3 regions of the Streptomyces sp. NPDC029152 genome follow, and region 2 is predicted to be linked to each of the others. Evidence: riboswitches for the same ligand, from Rfam matches in the RefSeq annotation. Region 2 holds a riboswitch; each other region holds the start of a gene.

Region 1 (7,827 bases), on a different contig from region 2:
GGGGCTCATGCGGCAGGGGTACCCCGCGACGGCGTCCTGCGCCGGTGGATGTGGTTTCTCGAGCGGCTCCCCGGCGGCCGCCTGTTCCCGGTGCACGGCCGGTTGGGCGAACCGCTCATCCCGGCCCCCGGTCCTCCGGCCCTGGTCCCGCCTGGTTGACCAGGGCGGGACCAGGGCCGCTGTGGCGTCGGTCCCTCGTCGGACGAGGGACCGACGTCACTTGATGTAGACGAGACCGTCGGTGGTGATGGTGGGACGGCCGCTGGTGCCGACCACGACGATCTTGACGGTGTGCTTGGCGCTGCCGGACCAGGTCTTCGTCCAGACCGCCTGCCGGTACAGGGTGCTGGAGGACTTCAGGTCGACCGTGCTGACCTTGACGCCGTCGACGTAGACGTACGCCTGGCCCGAACTGGAGGCCCGGGAGACCACCCAGGAGGCGGAACGGCCGGTGAAGGTCCAGGTGAGCGCGGCACCCTTGGAGCCGCTGGAGTACGACTTGCCGCCCAGGTAGCTGGAGGAGGACCGGCTCGTCCAGCTGCCGGACCTCACCGCCGACGTCTCCTGCAGGATGACCGGCGTGTAGGAGGCGGAGGCGTTGCGGTAGTTGCCGGCGTAGTCGTATGCCTGCATCGACCAGCCGGTGGTCTTGCCGGACGCGGCGGTGCGGTTGGAGGCCGTGGTGGTCGGCCCGAAGGACGCGGCCGCCGGGGTCAGCAGCTTCACCCCGCGCAGCGCCTTGTCGTCGGCCGCCTTCCAGCCGAGCGTGACCGGGACGGCGGTGGTGTTGACCGTACCGGCGCGCAGGGAGAGCTTCGGCGTGGTGCTGAAGGTGGGCGCGGTCGTCTCCGCGACGACCTTCAGCGCGGCGGTGGTCACGGTCCTGCCGGACTGGTGCACCGCCCGCACCGCGACGGTGTGGCTGCCCACGGGCAGGGTCGTGCTCGCGGACGTGGCCGTACCGGAAGCGGTGACGACGGCCTTGCCGTCGACCAGCAGCTGGAAGTTCCTGACGAGCGACGCGGGCGTGGTGGCCGCCCACTTCACGCTGAGGGCGCCCTTGGTGTAGTACGTCGTGCCGGACAGGCCCGCGCCGCCGACCGAGGTCACCTTCAGCCCCTGCACCGGGCCGGCCGCCCAGGCGCGGATGGCCGGCAGCTGGGCGTAGAGGGAGTTGCCGGGGCACTGGGTGTTGTAGCCGTCGCGGTGGCCGGAGATCCGGTTGAAGGTGTACTTGGTGCCCGTGACGAAGCCGGTGCCGAAGTAGTTCTTCTGGCTCGCCCCGGCGCTGAGCTGGACCGTCCCGGCCGGATCGGCGCCGTACTGGCCGAGCTTCCAGGCGGCGACGCGGGCGACGGAGGCCAGCGCGGCGTTGGAGGCGGGGGTGGAGGCGTACTCGCCGAGGACCGCGATGCCGGCGGACTCGCGGTTCCAGCCGTAGGTGTGCGCGCCCAGCACCGGCAGGCCGGTGCCGCCCTTGCGGCCCTCGAAGACGGTGCCGCACTTGTCGACCAGGAAGTTGTAGCCGATGTCGTTCCAGCCGTTGACCTGCGTGTGGTACGCGTAGATGCCCCGCACGATCGACGCGGAGTCGGCGCAGGAGTAGTCGTTGGCCCCGTCGGTGTGGTGGACGAAGACGGCCTTCACGTCGGCGTTGTACTCGGACGGGTCCGGGCTGAGCGACTCGTCGGCGCCCCAGCTGGCGCGCGAGGTCACCGACGGCTCGGGCACCGTGGACGGCGGTGCGGACGGCGAGCCGGTGGGCGGCGGGCTGGTGGACGGCGGTGCGGACGGCGAGCCGGTGGGCGGCGGGCTGGTCTCCTCGGCGACGAACGCCGCCGGGCTGGTCTCCTCGGCGACGAACGCCGCCGGGCCGGTCGCCTCGGTCTCGGCCTTGGTCACCACGCCCGGATCGACCAGGTTGACCTCGAGCCCCTTGGGCAGCTTGCCGGTGGTGCCGTCCTCGTGGAGGACCTGGACCTGGACGCCGTCGGAGGGGCCGACCCACAGCGGCTCGGACGCGCCGCGCATTCCGGCCTCCGGGTCCTCCGGCGGGTCGATGTTCACCTCGAGGTCCTGCCAGGCGCTCCACTCACCGCTCTCCAGCTCGCGGGTGCGCACCTGCGCCGTGCCGTCGAGCCCCTCGACGGGCCCCGACCAGGAGACGCCGACCAGCGAGAACTGCCTGGTGCCCGTGCGCGGCAGCTCCCGCTTGCCGCTCATGGCCCCCTTCAGCGCGAGGTCGTAGACCTTCACGGGCCGCTTGGCCCGGCCCGTCGCACCGGGGTCGTCGGACGGGCTGGCGACCGCGTACGTCACGACGCCCCCGCCCCCCAGGACCACGGCGCCGAGCGTCAGCCACGCCCGTCTCTTCAAGCTCAACGGTCTGTACGCATGCGACGTACGACGACTCATGACACATCCACCCCATAGGAAGCCCGCGGAGGGCCTCGGAAAAAAGTCACGCGGGGCACACCCGTCACGCGGGTGACCCCTACCTACAGCGCGCCGCACACGGCGAACATCACGGGGACGCACGCCGCAGTGACCTGGATCACCGCGGTCGTGGACCCCGCTCTCCCCGGTGAAGCGAAGGAGCCCTTGCCGCGAACGGTGACGACGGGCCCTCGCCCGCGGAACTCCTGCGCAGCACGTCGAGCGGCGAGCCGAGCGACACCGTACTCGGCGGGCGGACCGGTCCTTTGGCGGGATGGCCGGTCCGGTGCCGGCCCCCCGTCGCCGGCGGGCGGGAACGGACGCCGGCGGCACGGGCGCCTAGGGTTGCCCCGTCGCACCCGGCGCCCGTCCGCCCGCCTCACCGGAGTACGCCCATGTCCCTCCCGTACGTCATCCTCTCCGCCGCCGTGTCCCTCGACGGCTACCTGGACGACACCGGTCCCGAGCGGCTCCTGCTGTCCTCCCCGGCCGATTTCGACCGGGTCGACGAGGTGCGGGCGTCCGTCGACGCGATCCTGGTCGGCGCCGGCACGATCCGGGCCGACAACCCGCGGCTGCTGGTGAACTCGGCCGGGCGACGGGCCGCCCGGTCCGCCGCGGGCAGGCCGGAGTACCCGCTGAAGGTCGCGGTCAGCGGATCGGGCGAGCTGGACCCGGCCGCGGCCTTCTGGCACACCGGCGGGGACAAGGTCCTCCTGACCACCGACGAGGGCGCCCGGCGGGCCCACGCGCTCGGGATCGCCGCCGACGTCGTGCCGCTCGGGGACCCGCTCGACTGGCGGGCGGCGCTGGAGTTCCTGCACGACCGGCGGGGCGTGCGGCGGCTGATGGTGGAGGGCGGGGGGACCGTCCACAGCCGGCTGGTGCAGCAGGGGCTCGCCGACGAGCTGCAGCTCGTCCTCGCCCCGCTGTTCGTCGGCGATCCGGGCGCCCCCCGGCTGTTCGGTCCCGGTGACTACCAGCGCGGGCGGCTCAGGCTGGTGGAGACGCGGCGGATCGAGGACGTCGTGCTCATGCGCTACCGGCCGACCGCCCCGGGCACCGTCGGTCACGTGTCCGCCGCCGACCGGCACTGGCTGGCGCTCGCCTGCGAACTGGCCGAGCTGTGTCCGCCGTCCGGCACGGCGTTCAGCGTGGGGGCGGTGGTCGTCGCCGCCGACGGCACGGAGCTCGCGCGCGGGCACTCGCGGGAGGGCGGGGACCCGGTGGTGCACGCCGAGGAGGCCGCGCTCGCCAAGGTCGATCCGGCCGACCCGCGGCTCACCACCGCCACGGTGTACAGCAGCCTGGAACCGTGCGCCCGCCGTGCCTCCCGGCCCGCGCCCTGCGCCCGGCTGATCCTCGACGCCGGGGTACGCCGCGTGGTCACCGCCTGGCGTGAGCCGGACACGTTCGTGCCGGGCGCCGACGGCAGCGGGGTGCTCGCCGACGGCGGCGCCGTCGTCGTCGTCCTGCCGGAGTACGAGGCGGCGGCGAAGGGCCCGAACCGCCACCTGCCGGGCTCCTGAGATACGCGTGTGCGTTCCGCCCCCGACATGACGTACACTGGAGACACAACGACGCGGGGTGGAGCAGCTCGGTAGCTCGCTGGGCTCATAACCCAGAGGTCGCAGGTTCAAATCCTGTCCCCGCTACTCAAGACCGAAGGCCGGAATCCTCGAGGATTCCGGCCTTCGGTGTATCCGGGCGCCCGTCACCCGGCCGGCCCTCACGACTCGCCCCCCGTCCGTCCTGCGGGAAATCTGGAGGACGGGACGGCAAGCGGCGTGGACGTGCAGGGGCGGCGGGAGACGAAGTGGTGCGGCCAGGTGACGTGGACGACGACGAACCCTGTGCCAGGGCCGGTGGCCGGATGCCCGGCGACCCGGTGCCCGACCCGGGCCTCGGTGCCGCCCCCGTGCCCGTGCCGCCCCCCGGGCGGAAGCGGTGGCGGGCCCCGTACGGCCGGACCCTCGTGCGTCTGCTCCCCGTCCTGCTGGTCGCCGTGGCCGTCCTGTACGACCTCTTCACCCCCCGGTACTTCACCGCGGGCCCCCTCTACACGGCCGCGCCCCTGGTCGCGGCCCCCGTCTACTCGCGGCGCGGCACCGCGCTCACCGGCGTCGCCGTGGTCGCGGCCGTCATCGGACTCCAGCTGAGCAAGGGCGTCATCCACTACGTGGACTCGCTCACCGAGCTGATCACCATCGCGACGGTCGCCGCCCTCGCCGTCCTCGTGAACGCCTTCGTCCGCCGCACCGACGCGCGCCTCGCCTCCGCCCGCGAGATCGCCGAGGCCGCCCAGCGCGCCGTCCTGCCCGAGCCCGCCGGGCGGATCGGCGGCTTCGAGATCGCCGCCCGCTACGAGGCGGCGCAGGCCGACGCCTTCATCGGCGGCGACCTCTACGCGGTGCAGGACAGTGCCCGCGGCGTGCGGCTGATCGTCGGTGACGTGCGCGGCAAGGGCATGGGGGCGGTGGCCGCCGTCGCCGTGGTGATCGGCGCCTTCCGCGAGGCCGCCGAGCAGGAGGCGACGCTGGAGGCGGTCGCGCAGCGGCTGGAGCGGGCGCTGGCGCGCGAGGGCACCCGGCGCGACGGGCTGGACGCCTTCGAGGGGTTCACCACCGCCGTCCTCGCCGAACTCCCGCACGGCGAGGGGACCGTGCGCATCGTCAACCGCGGCCACCCGCCGCCCCTGCTGCTGCACGCCGACGGCACCGTGCAGCCGGTGCAGGCCGGGGAGTTCGCGCTGCCGCTCGGGATGGGCGAGCTGGGGGTGTGGCCCGACCGTGCGGAGGTGACCGGCTTCCCCGGCGGTGCCACGCTGCTGCTGTACACCGACGGACTGTCCGAGGCCCGCGACGCCCACGGCCGGTTCTACGATCCCCCGGCGCGGCTGGCCGGCCGCGTCTTCCGGCATCCGGCCGAACTGCTCGACACCCTCGCCGACGAGGTGCGCCGGCACTCCGGGGGCGGCATGGCGGACGACATGGCGCTGCTCGCCGTGCGCCGGCACTGAGCGGCGCGGCGGTCCCGGCCGGCGTCACGGGTGGTGACGACGCGACCGCCCTCCGCATAACAACTGACACAACGTCAGAAACATGTGATGTGAAGTTGTTATCTGAAGGCTGTTCAAATCGCCCCGTTTCAGCACCTCGTGGGGGATAAGTCCGGGCCGGAATCCTTAATGATCAATCGGAACGGCTTGGAATCAACGCCCCCCGTCTATTAACGTTCGATAACGCAGCGCGGTCGTCCCAGCCGTCACAGAAGGCGGCTCCGTGCGCACGCGCCGAATCCCGCGAGGGAACCGGGGAACCACCACTCTGGGGTGAATCGGGCGTATGACGCCGTGGAGACACGGCGGGTATACGCGCGTAGGAGACCTTCCTGCTCCGAACCCGTCAGCTAACCCGGTAGGCGGAAGGAAGGAAAGGAGTACGCCCACGTGGCGTCCAACCGGCCTGCCCCCGAGGCCCCGTTCGTGCCGAGCCGGCGCGACACCGAACCCTTCGGCCACGACGTCCGCCGCGCCGAAGAGGGCCCCTGGGAGGAGTGGAACCCCACCGCGGAGTCCATCCGGCCCGTACGCGGCCGGCACCGCGTCGCCAAGCAGCGCGGCGGACTCGCCCGCAGCTCCACCGTCCTCGGCGTCGGCGTCATCGCGGCCGTCGGAGCGGGCGGCATGGCCAGCGCACAGACCGGCAAGCCGCCGATGCCGATCTCGATGCCCGATCTGCCGAACGTCGGCTCGCTGATCCCCGACATCTCCGCCGACGAGCCGGAGCCCCAGGGCTCCGCCACCCCGCTCAGCGGCATCGGCGTGACCACCACCGACGCCGCCGAGGGCTCCACCGACGCCGGTGAGGCCCTGCGGGCGCGCATCATGCAGCAGGCCGAGCAGCAGCAGATCCAGGTCGAGACCAAGGCCGCCGCCGAGGCCGCCGCCAAGGCCGAGAAGGAGGCCGCCGAGGCCGCCGCGAAGGCGGAGAAGGAGGCCGAGGCCAAGGCCGCCGCCGCCAGGAAGAAGGCGGAGGAGGAGGCCGCGAAGAAGGCCGAGGCCGAGCGGCTCGCCGAGCTGGCCAAGCAGTTCACGCTGCCGACCTCCTCGTACACGATCACCTCCACCTTCGGCCAGGCCGGTTCCATGTGGTCCTCCGGCCACCACACCGGCCTCGACTTCGCCGCGCCCACGGGTACCCTCATCAAGGCCGTCCACACCGGCACGATCACCGAGGCGGGCTGGGCCGGCTCCTACGGCTACCGCACGATCCTGACCCTGGACGACGGCACCGAGCTGTGGTTCTGCCACCAGTCGTCGATCAACGTCAGCGTCGGCCAGAAGGTCAACACCGGTGACGTCATCGGCCGCGTGGGCGCCACGGGCAACGTCACCGGGCCCCACCTCCACTTCGAGGTCCACGTCGGCGGTGCCGAGGGCGGGGTCGACCCGGCGGCATGGCTGCAGGGCAAGGGCCTCACCCTCTGAGGACAGGGCGTCCGACAGCGCCGTCCCCCGGGGACCGCGACAGTTCTGAGGGCACCCCCCGACGTCAGGGCTGCCGGTTCGCGCTTTTTCGCACCGCCCCGGAATGACCAGTTCCGGGGCGGTTGTTGTGGTAAGACATGACTTCTCTGCGCAAGCTCGGTTCCTCCGACCTCGAGGTCTTCCCCCTCGCCCTCGGCGGCAACGTCTTCGGCTGGACCGCCGACCGGGACACCTCCTTCGCCGTCCTCGACGCCTACACCGCCGCCGGCGGCAACTTCGTCGACACCGCCGACTCCTACTCCGCGTGGGTCGAGGGCAACAGCGGCGGCGAGTCCGAGACCCTCATCGGCGAGTGGCTCGCGGCACGCGGCAACCGCGCCGACGTGGTGATCGCCACGAAGGTCAGCCAGCACCCGGAGTATCCCGGCCTGTCCGCCGCCAACATCAAGGCCGCGGCCGACGCCTCGCTGCGCCGCCTGGGCACCGACCACATCGACCTCTACTACACCCACTTCGACAAGCCCGAGGTGCCGGTCGAGGAGATCGTCGGCGCGCTCGACGACCTGGTGCGCGCGGGCAAGGTCCGGTACATCGCCGCCTCCAACATCACGGCCGAGCGGCTCGCGGCGTCCCTGGAGTTCTCCGACCGCGAGGGCCTCGCCCGGTACGTGGCCCTGCAGCCCCACTACAACCTGGTCTCGCGCGACACCTACGAGGGCGGGCTGCGCGACCTCGCCGAGCGGGCCGGCCTGGCCGCCGTTCCGTACTACGCCCTCGCGTCCGGCTTCCTCACGGGCAAGTACCGGCCCGGCACGACCGTCGACAGCCCGCGGGCGGGCGGCGCCGCGAAGCACCTGGAGAGCGAGCGCGGCCGGCGGGTGCTCACCGCCCTGGACGAGGTC
Region 2 (7,827 bases):
TCCGGCTCCACGCCGAGGATGTCCAGCACCCCCTGCACGAACTCGTCCCGGTTCTCCGCGTCCCGGGAGGCGGAGGTCGCCACGAAGCGCAGCCGCTCGGCCTCGTGCTCCCTGATGACCTCCGCGTACTCGCGGCAGGCGGCGAACGTCCGCTCCAGCGCCTCGGGCGCCAGCCGCCCGGTGCGGTCGACGCCCTGCCCCAGCCGCACGATGGTCATGCGCCGGTCCAGTTCGGTCAGCTCGCCCGTCGCCGGGTCCGCGTCGGCCACCAGGAGCCGGATGGAGTTCGTACCGCAGTCGACGGCGGCGACACGGGTCACTTGCCGTCCTCCCCGCAGGTCTCGGGGACCGTCACGCACGGTCCCTTGCGCCACCACTGGGGCAGCATCGCGATCGCCTCGTCGCCCAGCGGGTTGACGCCGGGGCCGGCCGCCAGCGAGTGGGCCACCAGCACGTGCAGGCACTTCACCCGGTCCGGCATGCCGCCCGCGCTCGGGAAGCCGGTCAGCTCCTCGATCTCGTCGCGGCGCCGGATGTAGTCCTCGTGCGCGGCCCGGTAGGCGTCGGCCAGCTCCGGGTCGGCGGCGAGGCGCTCGGTCATCTCCTTCATCACGCCGTTCGCCTCCAGCGTGCCGATCGCGGAGGCCGCCCTCGGGCAGGTCAGGTAGTACAGCGTGGGGAAGGGCGTGCCGTCGGGCAGCCGCGGCGCCGTCTCCACGACGTCCGGCTGTCCGCACGGGCAGCGGTGCGCGATGGCGCGCAGGCCGCGCGGCGGACGCCCGAGCTGCTGCTTGAAGGCCTCCACGTCCGCGTCGCTGGGCTCGGTGCGCGGGGTGGTGGGCGGGGGAGTCTGCATGACTGTCTTCTGCTGGTCTTCCTGTTGAGTCACTGCCGGTGGGCGGCGGCGTCGGCCTTGTCGACCCCGTCCCACACGTTCCGGTACCAGGGACGGCCGGCCGCCCCGACGTCGGCGCGCGACTGCTCGGCCGCGTGCGGGTCGACGACGATGAACCCCGTCTCCCCCGGCATCACGTAGTGCAGCCGCAGGCGGATCTGCTGCTCGGCGTACGCGTCGTCCTGCCAGCGTGCCTTGAGGTCGCGCAGGTCCTCCACCCGCTGGCGGGTCCGTGCCTGCTCCTCGCGCAGGTCGGCGATCTCCGCGCGCTGGGCGACGTACTGCCGTATCGGGTAGGCGAGCGCCACGACGAGCGAGCACAGCACCATCGCGAGCAGCGCCGCCCGGCCGGTCAGGCGGGAACGGCGGGCCTGGCGCCTGGTCTGCGAGCGGTAGACCCGGGCCGCGGTCTGTTCCCCGATGATCCGGATCCTGGTCGCGGTGGAGAAACGGTCCCGGTCCTTCACCGCCATGTCCCCGCCTCCGCCTTCGTGGTCGTCATACGTGCGTACGTCCCCGCACACGGTACGGGACCGGGTACGGGGACGTACGTACGACGCTTCCTACAGGGGTGGCACTTCGGCCCCCGCCGTGCCTACTGGCCCGCGGACCGGAACCGCGGGAAGGCGCTGCGGCCGGCGTACACCGCGGCGTCGTCGAGGATCTCCTCGATGCGCAGCAGCTGGTTGTACTTGGCGACGCGCTCGGAGCGGGCCGGGGCACCGGTCTTGATCTGGCCGCAGTTGGTGGCGACGGCCAGGTCGGCGATGGTGACGTCCTCGGTCTCGCCCGAACGGTGGGACATCATGCACTTGAAGCCGTTGCGCTGGGCCAGCTCCACGGCGTCCAGGGTCTCGGTCAGCGAACCGATCTGGTTGACCTTGACCAGCAGGGCGTTGGCGGCGCCCTCCTCGATGCCGCGGGCCAGGCGCTCGGGGTTGGTGACGAACAGGTCGTCACCGACGAGCTGGACCTTGTCACCGAGCTTGTCGGTGATGGTCTTCCAGCCCTCCCAGTCGTCCTCGAACAGCGGGTCCTCGATGGAGACCAGCGGGTACGCCTCGACCAGCTCGGCGTAGTACTCGGTCATCTCGGCGGCCGAGCGCTGCTTGCCCTCGAAGGTGTAGGAGCCGTCCTTGTAGAACTCGGACGCGGCGACGTCGAGGGCGAGCGCGATCTGCTCGCCCGGGGTGTAGCCGGCCTCCTTGACGGCCTCGAGGATGAGGTCGAGGGCCTCGCGGTTGGAGCCGAGGTTCGGGGCGAAGCCGCCCTCGTCGCCGAGGCCGGTGGCCAGGCCCTTGCCCTTCAGCACCTTCTTGAGGGTGTGGTAGACCTCGGTGCCCCAGCGCAGCGCCTCGGAGAAGGACTCCGCGCCGATCGGGGCGATCATGAACTCCTGGATGTCCACGTTGGAGTCGGCGTGCGAGCCGCCGTTCAGGATGTTCATCATCGGCACCGGCAGCAGGTGCGCGTTCGGGCCGCCCAGGTAGCGGAAGAGCGGCAGGTCGCTGGCCTCGGAGGCGGCGTGGGCGACGGCGAGCGAGACGCCGAGGATGGCGTTGGCGCCCAGCGAGCCCTTGTTGTCGGTGGCGTCCAGGTCGAACATGGCCTGGTCGATCAGGCGCTGCTCGGTGGCGTCGTAGCCGACCAGCTCCGGGCCGATCTGCTCGATGACGGCGAGGACGGCCTTCTCGACGCCCTTGCCCTGGTAGCGGTTGGGGTCGCCGTCACGGAGCTCGATGGCCTCGAAGGCACCGGTGGAGGCACCGGACGGAACGGCGGCACGCCCCGTGCTGCCGTCGTCGAGGCCGACCTCGACCTCGACCGTGGGGTTGCCTCGGGAGTCCAGGATTTCCCGGGCTACGACGACGTCGATGGACGGCACGAGCATCTCCTTCTTCGATGTGACGCTTCGGTGTGACGCGGGTCCGCAGGACCGCAGCGGCTCTGCGGGACGAGCCTAACCGGCTCCGGGCGATCGGCCAGCCGGTCGCCCACCCGATGGACAGAACCGAGCGTAAATTGTTTCCGAACGGAACAAAGACCGTTCGCGGAAACCCGGGGAACCTTCCGGCCCCGGGACGCGAAAAACCCGCCCCGGTGCGTACGGGGGAACACGCACCGGGGCGGGAGCAGGGGCGGGCCGCCGCCTACTTGAGGTGCAGCTGCTGGCCCGGGTAGATCAGGTCGGCGTCGGCGACGATGTCGTCGTTCAGCTCGAACAGCTTCGCCCAGCCGCCCTCGACGTGCTGCTCCGTGGCGATCGAGCTGAGCGTGTCGCCCGTGACGACCTTGTACTCGCCGTCGCCCTTCTCGACCTTCTTGCCGGTCGGGGTGGTGACGGTCTTCTCCGTGGAGGCGGTCTTCTCCTCGGCCTGCTTCTCGGCGGCCGGACGCTCGGAGGAGCGGGAGGCCTTCTGCCCGGTGGAGCGCTCGGCCGTGGCACCGCCGCTCCGGCTCTGCGAGCTCTCGGAGCCGCCGGAGGACTGCGAGGAGCCGCCGTCCTGGCTCTCGCCGGAACCGCCGGTGTACGCGGCGCCCGACAGGCCGGTGCCGCAGACCGGCCAGGCACCCTTGCCCTGGCTCGCGAGCACCTTCTCGGCGACCGCGATCTGCTGCGACTTGCCGGCCTGGTCGGCGGTCGCGGCGTACTGCGTACCGCCGTAGGCGGCCCAGGTGGAGGCCGAGAACTGCAGGCCGCCGTAGTAGCCGTTGCCGGTGTTGATGGACCAGTTGCCGCCGGACTCGCACTGGGCGACGGCGTCCCACTCGGACGCGGTGGCGGCGGAGGCGTTGCCGGCCGCCATCAGCGGGGCGGCGACGGCGGCACCGGTGACGCCGGCGACGGCGATGACACGGGTGGCCTTGGACGGACGACGGTGCTTGCCCTTGCCGGAAAACAGCATGGTTGATCCCCTCACCGACGCCTGCGAGGTGAGCTGTCGGGTTCGGGCCGGTTGAGTTGCCCGGCCGGGTCCCTCACGGAACTCGGCTTCACCCCTAGCCGCTCCGGACCGACTGTCCGGTGCGGCACCTACCTGGGTCCCCCGCTCCTGCCTGCGGCGCTCGACGCGACGACTGTTCCCGTACCTCCGCTGGCAGGATTCGGCGTTGCGGCGGTCGGGGCCCGCGGTGGCGAGCGATCACGACCGTAGGCACGCGCTCCGCGGATTTTCAAAGACGATCACGGCTTCTGAGACCTATCTCTCACGTGATCCAAAACGGACATAAAGCCTCTAACCGTGACGCGAACTAGCCCTGGTTCTGGCCCGGTTCGTCCGTGACGGTGAGCGTCTGACCGGGCAGGATGTGGTCCGGGTCGGCACCGACGACGTCCTTGTTGTCGGTGTAGAGGGAGTGCCATCCGCCGTCGAGCTCAAGGGAGTCGGCGATGCCCCAGAGGCTGTCGCCCGAACGGACGGTGTACGAGCCGTCCGTGAGGCCGCGGGCGCCGCTCCCGTCGCGCGAGGCGTGCCGCCCCGACGACTCCGCCGCACGGCCGTCCGGCGCGCCCTCTTCGGCACTGCCCCCGCGGTGCCGGCCGGTCGCGGGGTCCTCGGTGCCGACGAGCCCCGAAACGGCGTCGTTCCGCCCCGACTTGTCCGGCTCGTCGCCTTCCGGAGCGGAGACTTCCCCCCTGCCGGACACCTGGGCGTCACCATCGGCCGGGACGCCGGACGGGGATGAAGTGTCGGACTTGGCCGTTTTCTCCCCAGGGTCCGACGCGGCATCGGTCGTGGCCGAGGCGGACGGCGAAGGGGACTGGGACCGGGACGGGGAGGGGGTCGCCGAAGGGGACGATTCAGGGACGGACGTGGCGGAATCGGTCAGGCCGGACGGCTCGGACGTACCCGGCGCGCCCGTTCCGCCCTTCCCCGCCGACGCCCCGTCACCCGAGGCCCCGGTGCCGCCGGTCGCGGTCCCCGGGCCGTTGCCCAGGCCCGCGAGCAGTCCGCAGGTCGGCCAGGCGGCGATGCCCTGGTCCGCGAGCAGCTTCTCGGCGACGGCTATCTGCTGCGAGCGGCTCGCCTGGTCGGCGCTGGACGCGTACCCCAGGCCGCCGTACCGCTCCCAGACGTCCTGGGACAGCTGCAGGCCGCCGTAGTAGCCGTTGCCGCTGTTCTGGCTCCAGGCGCCGCCCGTCTCGCACTCGGCGACCCGGTCCCAGTTCGTTCCGTCGGCCGCGTGGGCGCCGGTGGCCCCCAGGAGCGGGATCGCGATGGCGGAGCCGGTGACTCCGGCAGCGACGACCAGGGCGGGAGCCTGGCGGGGGCGACGGTGACGACCGTTCCCGGAGAGCATGCGACGACCTTTCACGAGACAGCAGGGACGGCGCGGCGGAAGACGCTCGGCCGCCACGCTGATCCGTGAAGGTATAGGGAGATGATCGCTTGTCACAAGTTCATGCCGCGCAGATCACGTGAAGATCACAGAAGTGAGCGCGTGTCATGTTTGCGTCGGCGACGGGCCGTGCCCCGGCGGCGGGGGCGCCGGTGTGAACGACACCGGGAGGGTGCGCAGTCCCCGCATGATGAGCCCGCCGCGCCAGCGCAGTTCGGCCGGGTCCGCGGCGAGGGCCAGGTCCGGGAGGCGGGTGAGGAGCGTGGCGAGCGCGGTCTGCCCCTCCAGCCGGGCGAGCGGGGCGCCGAGGCAGTAGTGGATGCCGTGGCCGTAACCCAGGTGCTGGCTGTCCCGGCGGGAGAGGTCCAGGGTGTCCGGGTCCGTGAAGCGCTCCGGGTCCCGGTCGGCGGCGGCCAGGACGACGAGGACCGGGTCCCCGGGGGCGATGTCCTGCCCGCCGATGGTGAGCGCCTCGGTGGCGAAGCGCCAGGTGGCCAGCTCGACCGGGCCGTCGTAGCGCAGGAGTTCCTCGACGCCGGTCTCCAGCAGGCCGCGTTCGCCGGCGGCGAGGGACGCCTGCAGGCGGGCCCGCTGGCCGGGGTGGGTGAGCAGGGCGTACGTGCCGTTGCCGATGAGGTTGACCGTGGTCTCGAACCCCGCGAACAACAGGATGAACGCCATCGCCGCGGCCTCGTTCTCGGTGAGGTGCTCACCGTGGTCGGAGGCGCGGATGAGACCGGAGATCAGGTCCTCGCCGGGACCGGGCTCGGCCGGCAGCGCGGCGCGCTTGCGGTGGATGAGGTCGGCGAGGTAGCCCCGCATCTTCTTCACCGACCGTGCGACACCGCCCCGGGGGCCGCCGCCGTGGCGGATCATCATGCCCGCCCAGTCCCGGAAGTCGTCCTGGTCCTCGCGGGGGACGCCGAGCAGGTCGCAGATGGCGTGGATGGGGAGCGGGAACGCGAACTCGTGGATGAGGTCGGCGGAGCCGGTGGCGGCGAACCGGTCGATCAGGTCGTCGGCGAGCTCCTGCACCCGTGGCGCGAACTCGGCGACGCGCCGCGGTGTGAACGCCTTGCTCACCAGCCGGCGCAGTCTGGTGTGGTCCGGCGGGTCGATGTTGAGCAGGTGCGTCATCAGCTCGGCCTTGCGCTCGCCCGGGATGCCGGTCTTGCCCTTGGCGTGCGCGGGCTCGTCGTGGTGCGCCGGGTTCTTGGACAGCCGCTGGTCGGCGAGGGCCTGCCGGGCGTCGGCGTACCGGGTGACCAGCCAGGCCTCCACACCGCTGGGCAGCGTCGTGCGGTGCACGGGGGCGTGCTCGCGCAGCCAGGCGTAGGCGGGGTAGGGGTCGCTCGCGAACTCCCAGGTGAACAGCTCGGGGGCCGGGCCGCCGGGGGCGGCCGGGCGGCCGGTCATGCCTCGACCTCCCTGATCGCGTCCCGGTAGGCCCGGGCCGCCGCCCGCAGGGCCGCTTCCGGGTCCGTGCCCTCGGACTCGGCCCGGGCCGCGAGGGCGAGGAGTTCGTAGCCGATGCCCTCGCCCGCGGGGAGCGGCACCTCCAGGCCCGCCGTGCGCACCCGGGAGGCCAGCTTGGCGGCGAGGGCCAGACCGGGCTGGCCGAGGGGGACGCCCTCGGTGACCGAGGTGCGCCGCTTCTCCACCGCCTTGGTGCGCAGCCAGTGCTCCCTGACCTCTTCCGGCGTGGACGCCGTCTCCTCACCGAAGACGTGCGGGTGGCGGTGGACGAGCTTGGCGACGATGCCGGCCGCGACGTCGTCGACCGAGAACGGCGCCTCCGTGTCCTCCTCGGCGATGCGGGCGTGGAAGACGACCTGGAGGAGGACGTCGCCGAGCTCCTCGCGCAGTTCGTCGCGGTCGCCGTCCTCGATGGCCTCGACGAGTTCGTAGGCCTCCTCGATGGCGTACTTGGCCAGGCCCTCGTGGGTCCGCTGCGAGGACCAGGGGCATTCCAGACGGATGCGGTCCATGACCTGGACGAGGTCCAGGAGGCGGGCGCCGGGCAGGTCGTAGGAGGCGGGGAGCAGCTCCAGCTCGGGCATGGAGACCCTGCCGGAGCCGGCGAGGCGGGCCAGGCCGTCGGTGAGGGCCGGCTCGCCCTCGCCGGTCGCGACGACGACCACCGTGCGGCCCCCGGCGCAGGCGCCGACCAGTTCCTCGGCGGCCGGGGACGCCTCGTCGACCCGTACGCCCGCCTCGCGCAGGTAGGGCAGCTGCGGGTGCGCGGCGTCGGCGCACAGCACGCGGTCGGCCGTGCGCAGCGCCTGCCATGCGGGCCAGGACAGCAGGCCGGGGGCGACGCGGTGGCTGGTGGTGAGAAGGACGATGCGGCCCGGGTCGGGGGCGGTGCCGGGGGCGGGGTCGGCGGTGGTTGCGTTCACGATCCGAACGTAACGCACGGTGCGGGCCGGGCCGCGGGTCGTCCCCGGAGGCCGGCCCGCGCGGGGACCGTTACGCGGGCTGCTGGTTCCCGGCCGCGGTGACCTCCCGCACCCACGGCGTCCCGGCGTCGACGCGGCTGCTCTTCTGGACGTCCCAGGTGCCGTAGCGGGGGTTGAGGTCGACGCCGAGCT
Region 3 (7,827 bases), on a different contig from region 2:
GGCCAAGGTCCTCTTCCGCGCCGGGCACGGACTGTCGTACGACGGCTGACGCCCGCCTCCCCGCACAGCCCTTCGGCCCCGGCGCTCCCCTTCGGGGGGACGCCGGGGCCGAAGGCGTCACCCGCCGGCCAGGAGCCGTGGTCGGACGGTCACGGCCGCATCAGGAGCGGCACGAGGACGTGACGGCGGTCGGCGGGACCCGGCGGCCCTGCCGTGGCGGGGAACGGCGCCCCGCCGCTGTCCGAGGCGGCTGACGCGCCGCTCGACGCGTCGCGCCGCTTGCCGGTCCGTCTGCCGAAGGCCTGCGGACGACCGCCTCGGCTGCCGCGACGGAGCCGGTCGCGGACCCGGCACACGGTTCCGCGGCGGTGTGCCGGATGCTCCGTCGCCGCCGGTCCGGCCCGGGCGGCAGGTCCTAGGCGGGACCCGCCACCACCGCCACCGTCTTCGGCAGCGACACGCCCGAGCCGTCGCGGCGCGGGTCGATGTCCGGAAGCTGGGCTGGGGTGCCGTTCTTCTGCGAGGCCCGTGCCGGGGCCGGGCCCGCCCAGGCCAGGGCCAGGCAGTCCTCGCCCTTCAGGAACCGCTGGCAGCGCACGCCGCCCGTGGCGCGGCCCTTGCGCGGGTACTGGTCGAACGGGGTCAGCTTGGCCGTGGTCTGGACGGAGTCGTCCAGCGTGCCGCGCGAACCCGCGACCGTGAAGACGACCGCGTCCGCCGCCGGGTCCACCGCCGTGAAGGAGATGACCTTGGCGCCCTCGGCGAGCTTGATGCCCGCCACACCGCCCGCCGGACGGCCCTGGGGACGGACCTGTGAGGCCTGGTAGCGCAGCAGCTGTGCGTCGTCCGTGATGAAGACCAGGTCCTCCTCGCCGGTGCGCAGCTCGGCCGCGCCGACGATCCGGTCCCCCTCCTTGAGCGTGATGACCTCCAGCTCGTCCTTGTTGGACGGGTAGTCGGGCACCACGCGCTTGACGACGCCCTGCTCCGTGCCGAGGGCCAGACCCGGCGAGGACTCGTCCAGCGTGGTCAGGCAGACGACCGTCTCGTCGTCCTCCAGGGACACGAACTCCGCCAGCGGCGCGCCGCCCGACAGGTTCGGCGCGGGCTGCGGTTCCGGGAGCTGGGGCAGGTCGACCACGTTCACCCGCAGCAGCCGCCCGCCGGACGTCACCACGCCGATCTCGCCGCGGGCCGTGGCGGGCACCGAGGACACGATCAGGTCGTGCTTGACGCGCTTGGCGCGGGCGTCCGTGACGAGGGGCTCGTCGTTCGCGGTGCGGGCCAGCAGGCCCGTCGAGGACAGCAGCACCCGGCACGGGTCGTCCGCCACCTGGAGCGGGACGGCGGCCACCGGGGTGCCGGCCGACTCCAGCAGGAGCGTGCGCCGGTCGGTGCCGAACTTCTTGGCCACGGCCGCCAGTTCGGCGGAGACCAGCTTGCGCAGCTCGGCGTCGGACTCGAGGATCCGCGTCAGCTCCTCGATCTCCGCGTCGAGCCGGTCCCTCTCCGCCTCGAGCTCGACGCGGTCGTACTTGGTCAGCCGGCGCAGCGGCGTGTCCAGGATGTACTGGGTCTGGACGTCGCTCAGCGAGAAGCGGTCCATCAGGCGCTGCTTGGCCTGCGCCGAGTTCTCGCTGGAGCGGATGAGGCGGATGACCTCGTCGATGTCGATCAGCGCGGTGAGCAGGCCCTCGACCAGGTGGAGGCGGTCGCGGCGCTTGGTGCGCCGGAACTCGCTGCGCCGCCGTACGACGTCGAAGCGGTGGTCGAGGTAGACCTCCAGCAGCTCCTTGAGGCCCAGGGTGAGGGGCTGGCCGTCGACCAGGGCGACGTTGTTGATGCCGAAGGACTCCTCCATCGGCGTCAGCTTGTACAGCTGCTCCAGGACGGCCTCGGGCACGAAGCCGTTCTTGATCTCGATGACCAGGCGCAGCCCGTGCTCGCGGTCGGTGAGGTCCTTGACGTCCGCGATGCCCTGGAGCTTCTTCGAGCCGACCAGGTCCTTGATCTTCGCGATGACCTTCTCGGGGCCGACCGCGAAGGGCAGCTCGGTGACGACGAGGCCCTTGCGGCGGGCCGTCACGGTCTCCACGGACACCGTCGCACGGATCTTGAACGTGCCGCGGCCCGTCTCGTAGGCGTCCCGGATGCCGGGCAGGCCGACGATCCGGCCGCCGGTGGGCAGGTCGGGGCCCGGCACGTGCTTCATCAGGGCGTCGAGGTCGGCGTTCGGGTACCGGATCAGGTGCCGGGCGGCCGCGATCACCTCGCGCAGGTTGTGCGGCGGCATGTTCGTGGCCATGCCGACCGCGATGCCGGAGGCGCCGTTGACCAGCAGGTTCGGGAAGGCGGCGGGCAGGGCCACCGGCTCCTGCTCCTGGCCGTCGTAGTTGGGGGCGAAGTCGACGGTGTCCTCGTCGATCGACTCCGTCATCAGGCCGGCGGCCTCGGCCATCCGGCACTCGGTGTACCGCATGGCGGCCGGCGGGTCGTCGTTGCCCAGCGAGCCGAAGTTGCCGTGGCCGTCCACCAGGGGCACGCGCATGGAGAAGGGCTGGGCCATCCGCACCAGGGCGTCGTAGATCGACGCGTCGCCGTGCGGGTGCAGCTTGCCCATGACCTCGCCGACGACACGGGCGCACTTCACGTAGCCGCGCTCGGGCCGCAGGCCCATCTCGGCCATCTGGTACACGATGCGGCGGTGCACCGGCTTGAGGCCGTCGCGGGCGTCGGGGAGCGCACGGGAGTAGATGACCGAGTACGCGTACTCGAGGAAGGAGCCCTGCATCTCGTCGACGACGTCGATGTCGAGGATCTTCTCCTCGTACGAGTCGTCGGGCGGCGGGGTCTTCGTACTACGGCGGGCCATCGCTGCCGGCTCCTTGCTGAAGCGTGAACGGTGATCTGACGGGGTCCATTGTGGACCGCGGCACTGACAGCGACCGACCAGGACCCGTCACGGGCTGCCCGGCCCGGCGCTGCCCGCAGGGTACGCCCTCGCCCCGTGCCCCCGTCCCCGGCGGCCGTCGGCGCGATCTCGCTCTCGGCGTACGAGGTCCGGGAACTCCACCGGCGGCCCGCGCGCTTGCATACAGTGGCAGGACCGGCGGAATTCCGCGGTTCCGCCCGATGTTTCCATCCGGATTTCCGCGATCGAAGGGACGTACATGCCCATGGGTCACACGGCCACAGCCCAGGCAGGCTCCGGCGGCCTGACAGCGACCGAGCACCGCCTGGCCAACGGCCTGCGCGTGGTGCTCTCCGAGGACCACCTGACCCCGGTCGCGGCGGTGTGCCTCTGGTACGACGTCGGCTCGCGCCACGAGGTCAAGGGGCGTACCGGTCTGGCTCACCTCTTCGAGCACCTGATGTTCCAGGGCTCCGCCCAGGTCAAGGGCAACGGCCACTTCGAGCTGGTGCAGGGCGCCGGCGGCTCGCTCAACGGCACCACCAGCTTCGAGCGCACCAACTACTTCGAGACCATGCCGGCCCACCAGCTGGAGCTCGCCCTCTGGCTGGAGGCCGACCGCATGGGCTCCCTGCTCGCCGCCCTGGACGAGGAGTCCATGGAGAACCAGCGGGACGTCGTCAAGAACGAGCGCCGCCAGCGCTACGACAACGTGCCCTACGGCACGGCGTTCGAGAAGCTCACCGCTCTCGCGTACCCGGAGGGCCACCCGTACCACCACACGCCGATCGGCTCGATGGCGGACCTGGACGCGGCGACGCTGGAGGACGCGCGCGCGTTCTTCCGCACCTACTACGCGCCGAACAACGCGGTGCTGTCCGTCGTCGGCGACATCGACCCCGAGCAGACGCTCGCCTGGATCGAGAAGTACTTCGGCTCCATCCCGTCGCACGACGGCAAGCCCGCCCCCCGCGACGGCTCGCTGCCCGACGTCATGGGCGAGCAGCTGCGCGAGGTCGTCGAGGAGGAGGTCCCGGCGCGCGCCCTGATGGCGGCCTACCGTCTGCCGGAGGACGGCACGCGCGCGTGCGACGCGGCCGACCTGGCCCTGACCGTCCTGGGCGGCGGCGAGTCGTCCCGCCTGTACAACCGGCTCGTGCGGCGCGACCGCACGGCCGTGGCCGCCGGCTTCGGTCTGCTGCGGCTCGCCGGGGCGCCCTCCCTGGGCTGGCTGGACGTGAAGACGTCCGGTGACGTGGAGGTGCCCGTCATCGAGACGGCCATCGACGAGGAGCTCGCCCGGTTCGCCGAGGAGGGCCCCACGGCCGAGGAGATGGAGCGCGCCCAGGCCCAGCTGGAGCGCGAGTGGCTCGACCGGCTCGGCACGGTCGCCGGCCGCGCCGACGAACTGTGCCGCTACGCCGTCCTGTTCGGCGACCCGCAGCTCGCCCTCACCGCCGTGCAGCGGGTGCTCGAGGTGACGGCCGAGGAGGTCCAGGAGGTCGCCAAGGCCCGCCTGCGCCCCGACAACCGCGCGGTGCTCGTCTACGAGCCGACCGCCCCCGCCGACGAGAACGACGCCACCGACGAGAACGAGGAGGCGGCCAAGTGACCGAGCTCGCCACCATGGAATTCCACCCCCGGCCCGAGGCCGGCGAGTCCAGGCCGTGGGCGTTCCCGGCCCCCGAGCGCGGCAGCCTCGACAACGGCCTCACCGTGCTGCGCTGCCACCGTCCCGGCCAGCAGGTCGTCGCCGTCGAGGTGTCGCTGAACGCCCCGCTGGACGCGGAGCCCGCCGGCCTGGACGGTGTCGCCACGATCATGGCGCGCGCGTTCTCCGAGGGCACCGACAAGCACTCCGCCGAGGAGTTCGCCGCCGAGCTGGAGCGCTGCGGCGCCACCCTCGACGCGCACGCGGACCACCCCGGCGTCCGGCTGAGCCTGGAGGTGCCCGTCTCGCGCCTCGCCAAGGCCCTGGGCCTGGTCGCCGACGCGCTCAGGGCGCCCGCGTTCGCCGACAGCGAGGTCGAGCGGCTGGTGCGCAACCGGCTCGACGAGATCCCGCACGAACTCGCCAACCCCTCCCGGCGCGCCGCCAAGGAGCTGTCCAAGGAGCTGTTCCCGGCCGACTCGCGCATGTCGCGCCCGCGTCAGGGCACCGAGGAGACGGTCGCGAACATCGACGCGGCGGCCGTCCGCGCCTTCTACGAGAAGCACGTCCGCCCCGCCACGGCCACCGCGGTGATCGTCGGCGACCTCACCGACGTCGACCTCGACGCGCTGCTCGGCGACACCCTCGGCGCGTGGACCGGTTCCGCCGCCGAGCCGCGTCCCGTGCCGCCGGTGACCGCCGACGACACCGGACGGGTCGTCATCGTGGACCGCCCCGGCGCCGTCCAGACGCAGCTGCTGATCGGCCGCACCGGGCCCGACCGGCACGACCGCGTGTGGCCCGCGCAGGTCCTCGGCACTTACTGCCTGGGCGGCACCCTCACCTCGCGCCTGGACCGCGTCCTGCGCGAGGAGAAGGGCTACACCTACGGCGTCCGGGCCTTCGGGCAGGTCCTGCGTTCCGCGCCCGACGGCACGGGCGCCTCGATGCTCGCCATCAGCGGCTCCGTCGACACGCCCAACACCGGTCCGGCGCTGCAGGACCTGTGGACGGTGCTGCGCACCCTCGCCGAGGGCGGGCTCACCGACGCCGAACGCGACGTCGCCGTGCAGAACCTGGTGGGCGTGGCGCCGCTGAAGTACGAGACGGCGGCGGCCGTCGCGAGCACGCTGGCCGACCAGGTCGAGCAGTACCTGCCCGACGACTACCAGGCCACGCTGTACCGTCAACTCGCCGCCACGGGCACCGTGGAGGCCACCGCCGCGGTCGTCAGCGCCTTCCCGGTGGACCGCCTGGTGACGGTCCTCGTCGGCGATGCGGCGCAGATCAAGGAGCCCGTCGAGGCCCTCGGCATCGGCGAAGTCACCGTGGTGGCCGCCGAGTAGCGGCACGCGCGCGCGACGGCCCCGGCGACCCGAGCGTCACCGGGGCCGTCTTTTGTCCGAATTGGGGGAGAGGCTGCCCGTCTGCCCTGTGGCGTGCGCTACAAAATCCCTGTTGCGTTTGAGGATTGAAGACAACCGCGTTTAGCGTCGTCCGGGCTGTTCGTCAGGCAGTGCGCCGCACCCGCGGCACCGGACAGTCATCGCCGAGTCCCCGTACGGCGCGAGCCAGGGGAGCCGGGGACCCATCGCAGTCCCTGGGGTGAATCGGACGCCCGCGCTTCGGCGAGGGGGTCCGTAGGAGACCTTCCTGCTCCGAACCCGTCAGCTAACCCGGTAGGCGAGAGGGAAGGAAAGGACCAGCCTCTACATGGCGTTCACGCGCGCCACCGGGAAGCACCGCCGCCCCGGCCGCATGCACCGCACCACCGTTCGCGCGGCGGGCGTCGCGGCCCTCGCCACCACCGGCGTCGTCGGCTCCCTCGCGGCCCCGGCCCTCGCCGCGGAGCCCGAGCCCGAGCAGACCGGGCTGACCCCGGTCGTCACCATCGGCGACTCCATCGCCGAGGAGATCGACGCCCAGGCCGCCGCGCAGAAGCAGGCAGCCCTGGACGCCGCCGCCCGCGAGGCGGCGATGGAGGCCGCGCGCGAGCGGGCCGCCGAGGCGGCCGAGGAGGCACGCGAGGCCAAGGAGCGCGCCGCGCGCGAGGCGGAGCGCGAGCGCCTCAACACCTTCGTCGCGCCGATCACCGGCTCCTACGTGTCCACGGCCTACCGGGCCGGCAGCTCCCTGTGGTCCTCCGGCAGTCACACCGGCATCGACTTCCACGCCTCCACCGGCACCTCGGTGCACGCGGTCGGCGTCGGCACCGTCGTCGAGGCCGGCTGGGGCGGCGCGTACGGCAACCAGGTCGTGATCAGGATGCACGACGGCACGTACACCCAGTACGGCCACCTGTCCTCCATCGGCGTCTCGGTCGGCCAGTCGGTCGACGCCGGCCAGCAGATCGGCCTCTCCGGCGCCACCGGCAACGTCACCGGCCCGCACCTGCACTTCGAGGCCCGCACGAGCCCGGAGTACGGCTCGGACATGGACCCCGTGGCCTACCTCCGCTCCCACGGCGTGAACGTCTGACGACGGACGGTACGACATCCCGAAGGCCCCGGCTCCCGAGCCGGGGCCTTCCGGTCTTCCCGCCCTGCCTCCGGTATTTTTCCGGCTCCGTTTCCGGCCCGTGGATGTCCGAAAGACATCCCTGAATTTCCGCGGCCCGTCCGAAAGCGCGGCGCATTGGCCTAGAGTCACGGAAAAGGCGTCCATCGCCGGCGTTTCACGGGGATCAATGCGGAGGTCGGGCATGCGTATTCCGGCGCACTCGGTGTGCACGGCGATCCGGGACGACATCGTCGCCGGTGTCCACGGACGCGGCAGCCGGCTCACCGAGGAACTGCTCGCCCGCCGCCACGGCGTCTCCCGCGTCCCCGTCCGCGAGGCGCTGCGCACCCTGGAGGCCGAGGGCTTCGTGGTGACCCGGCGGCACGCGGGCGCGTGCGTCGCGGAGCCCACCGCACAGGAGGCCGCCGACCTGCTGGAGACCCGCACGCTCCTGGAGCCCCTCGGCGCCTCCCGCGCGGCCCGGCGCCGCACCGAGGCCCACCTCAAGGTGCTGCGCGGCCTGGTCGGGCTGGGCCGGGAACGCTCCCGGCAGGGCCACGTCGAGGACCTGCGCGCGCTGGACGGCTGGTTCCACGACACCCTCGCGCAGGCCGCCGGCAGCCCCTCCCTCACGGCGATGCTGACCCAGCTGCGCCGCAAGATCGCGTGGATGTACGTCGTGGACACGCCGCCCGGTGCGGTGGAGCGCTGGGCCGGGTACGGCGCGGTCGTCGACGCGGTGGCGCGGGGCGACGGCGACCGCGCG

Evidence for each region. A riboswitch is a leader RNA that binds a small molecule or an ion and turns the genes downstream of it on or off. The one in region 2 is predicted to bind cyclic di-AMP.
Region 1: another riboswitch for cyclic di-AMP. It lies ahead of ACZ4V6_RS09375 (M23 family metallopeptidase); the one in region 2 lies ahead of ACZ4V6_RS25940 (transglycosylase family protein).
Region 3: another riboswitch for cyclic di-AMP. It lies ahead of ACZ4V6_RS29770 (M23 family metallopeptidase); the one in region 2 lies ahead of ACZ4V6_RS25940 (transglycosylase family protein).

What each region holds. Positions count from the first base shown of each region.
Region 1 covers NZ_JBVHWR010000003.1:579,907-587,733, forward strand. The annotation lists gene ACZ4V6_RS09350 (trimeric intracellular cation channel family protein) at 1-9, opposite strand, end outside; gene ACZ4V6_RS09355 (peptidoglycan recognition protein family protein) at 217-2,376, opposite strand; gene ACZ4V6_RS09360 (dihydrofolate reductase family protein) at 2,832-3,965, shown strand; tRNA gene ACZ4V6_RS09365 (tRNA-Met) at 4,018-4,091, shown strand; gene ACZ4V6_RS09370 (PP2C family protein-serine/threonine phosphatase) at 4,271-5,455, shown strand; cyclic di-AMP (ydaO/yuaA leader) riboswitch at 5,717-5,874, shown strand; gene ACZ4V6_RS09375 (M23 family metallopeptidase) at 5,885-6,925, shown strand; gene ACZ4V6_RS09380 (aldo/keto reductase) at 7,063-7,827, shown strand, end outside.
Region 2 covers NZ_JBVHWR010000013.1:81,969-89,795, forward strand. The annotation lists gene ACZ4V6_RS25920 (Ppx/GppA phosphatase family protein) at 1-320, opposite strand, end outside; gene ACZ4V6_RS25925 (DUF501 domain-containing protein) at 317-856, opposite strand; gene ACZ4V6_RS25930 (FtsB family cell division protein) at 886-1,368, opposite strand; gene eno (phosphopyruvate hydratase) at 1,491-2,780, opposite strand; gene ACZ4V6_RS25940 (transglycosylase family protein) at 3,046-3,801, opposite strand; cyclic di-AMP (ydaO/yuaA leader) riboswitch at 3,805-3,970, opposite strand; gene ACZ4V6_RS25945 (transglycosylase family protein) at 4,148-5,197, opposite strand; gene ACZ4V6_RS25950 (cytochrome P450 family protein) at 5,342-6,652, opposite strand; gene ACZ4V6_RS25955 (nucleoside triphosphate pyrophosphohydrolase) at 6,649-7,635, opposite strand; gene ACZ4V6_RS25960 (SurA N-terminal domain-containing protein) at 7,706-7,827, opposite strand, start outside.
Region 3 covers NZ_JBVHWR010000018.1:62,819-70,645, forward strand. The annotation lists gene ACZ4V6_RS29750 (glycoside hydrolase family 3 protein) at 1-49, shown strand, start outside; gene ACZ4V6_RS29755 (DNA gyrase/topoisomerase IV subunit A) at 416-2,872, opposite strand; gene ACZ4V6_RS29760 (M16 family metallopeptidase) at 3,171-4,523, shown strand; gene ACZ4V6_RS29765 (M16 family metallopeptidase) at 4,520-5,908, shown strand; cyclic di-AMP (ydaO/yuaA leader) riboswitch at 6,100-6,263, shown strand; gene ACZ4V6_RS29770 (M23 family metallopeptidase) at 6,276-7,040, shown strand; gene ACZ4V6_RS29775 (GntR family transcriptional regulator) at 7,264-7,827, shown strand, end outside.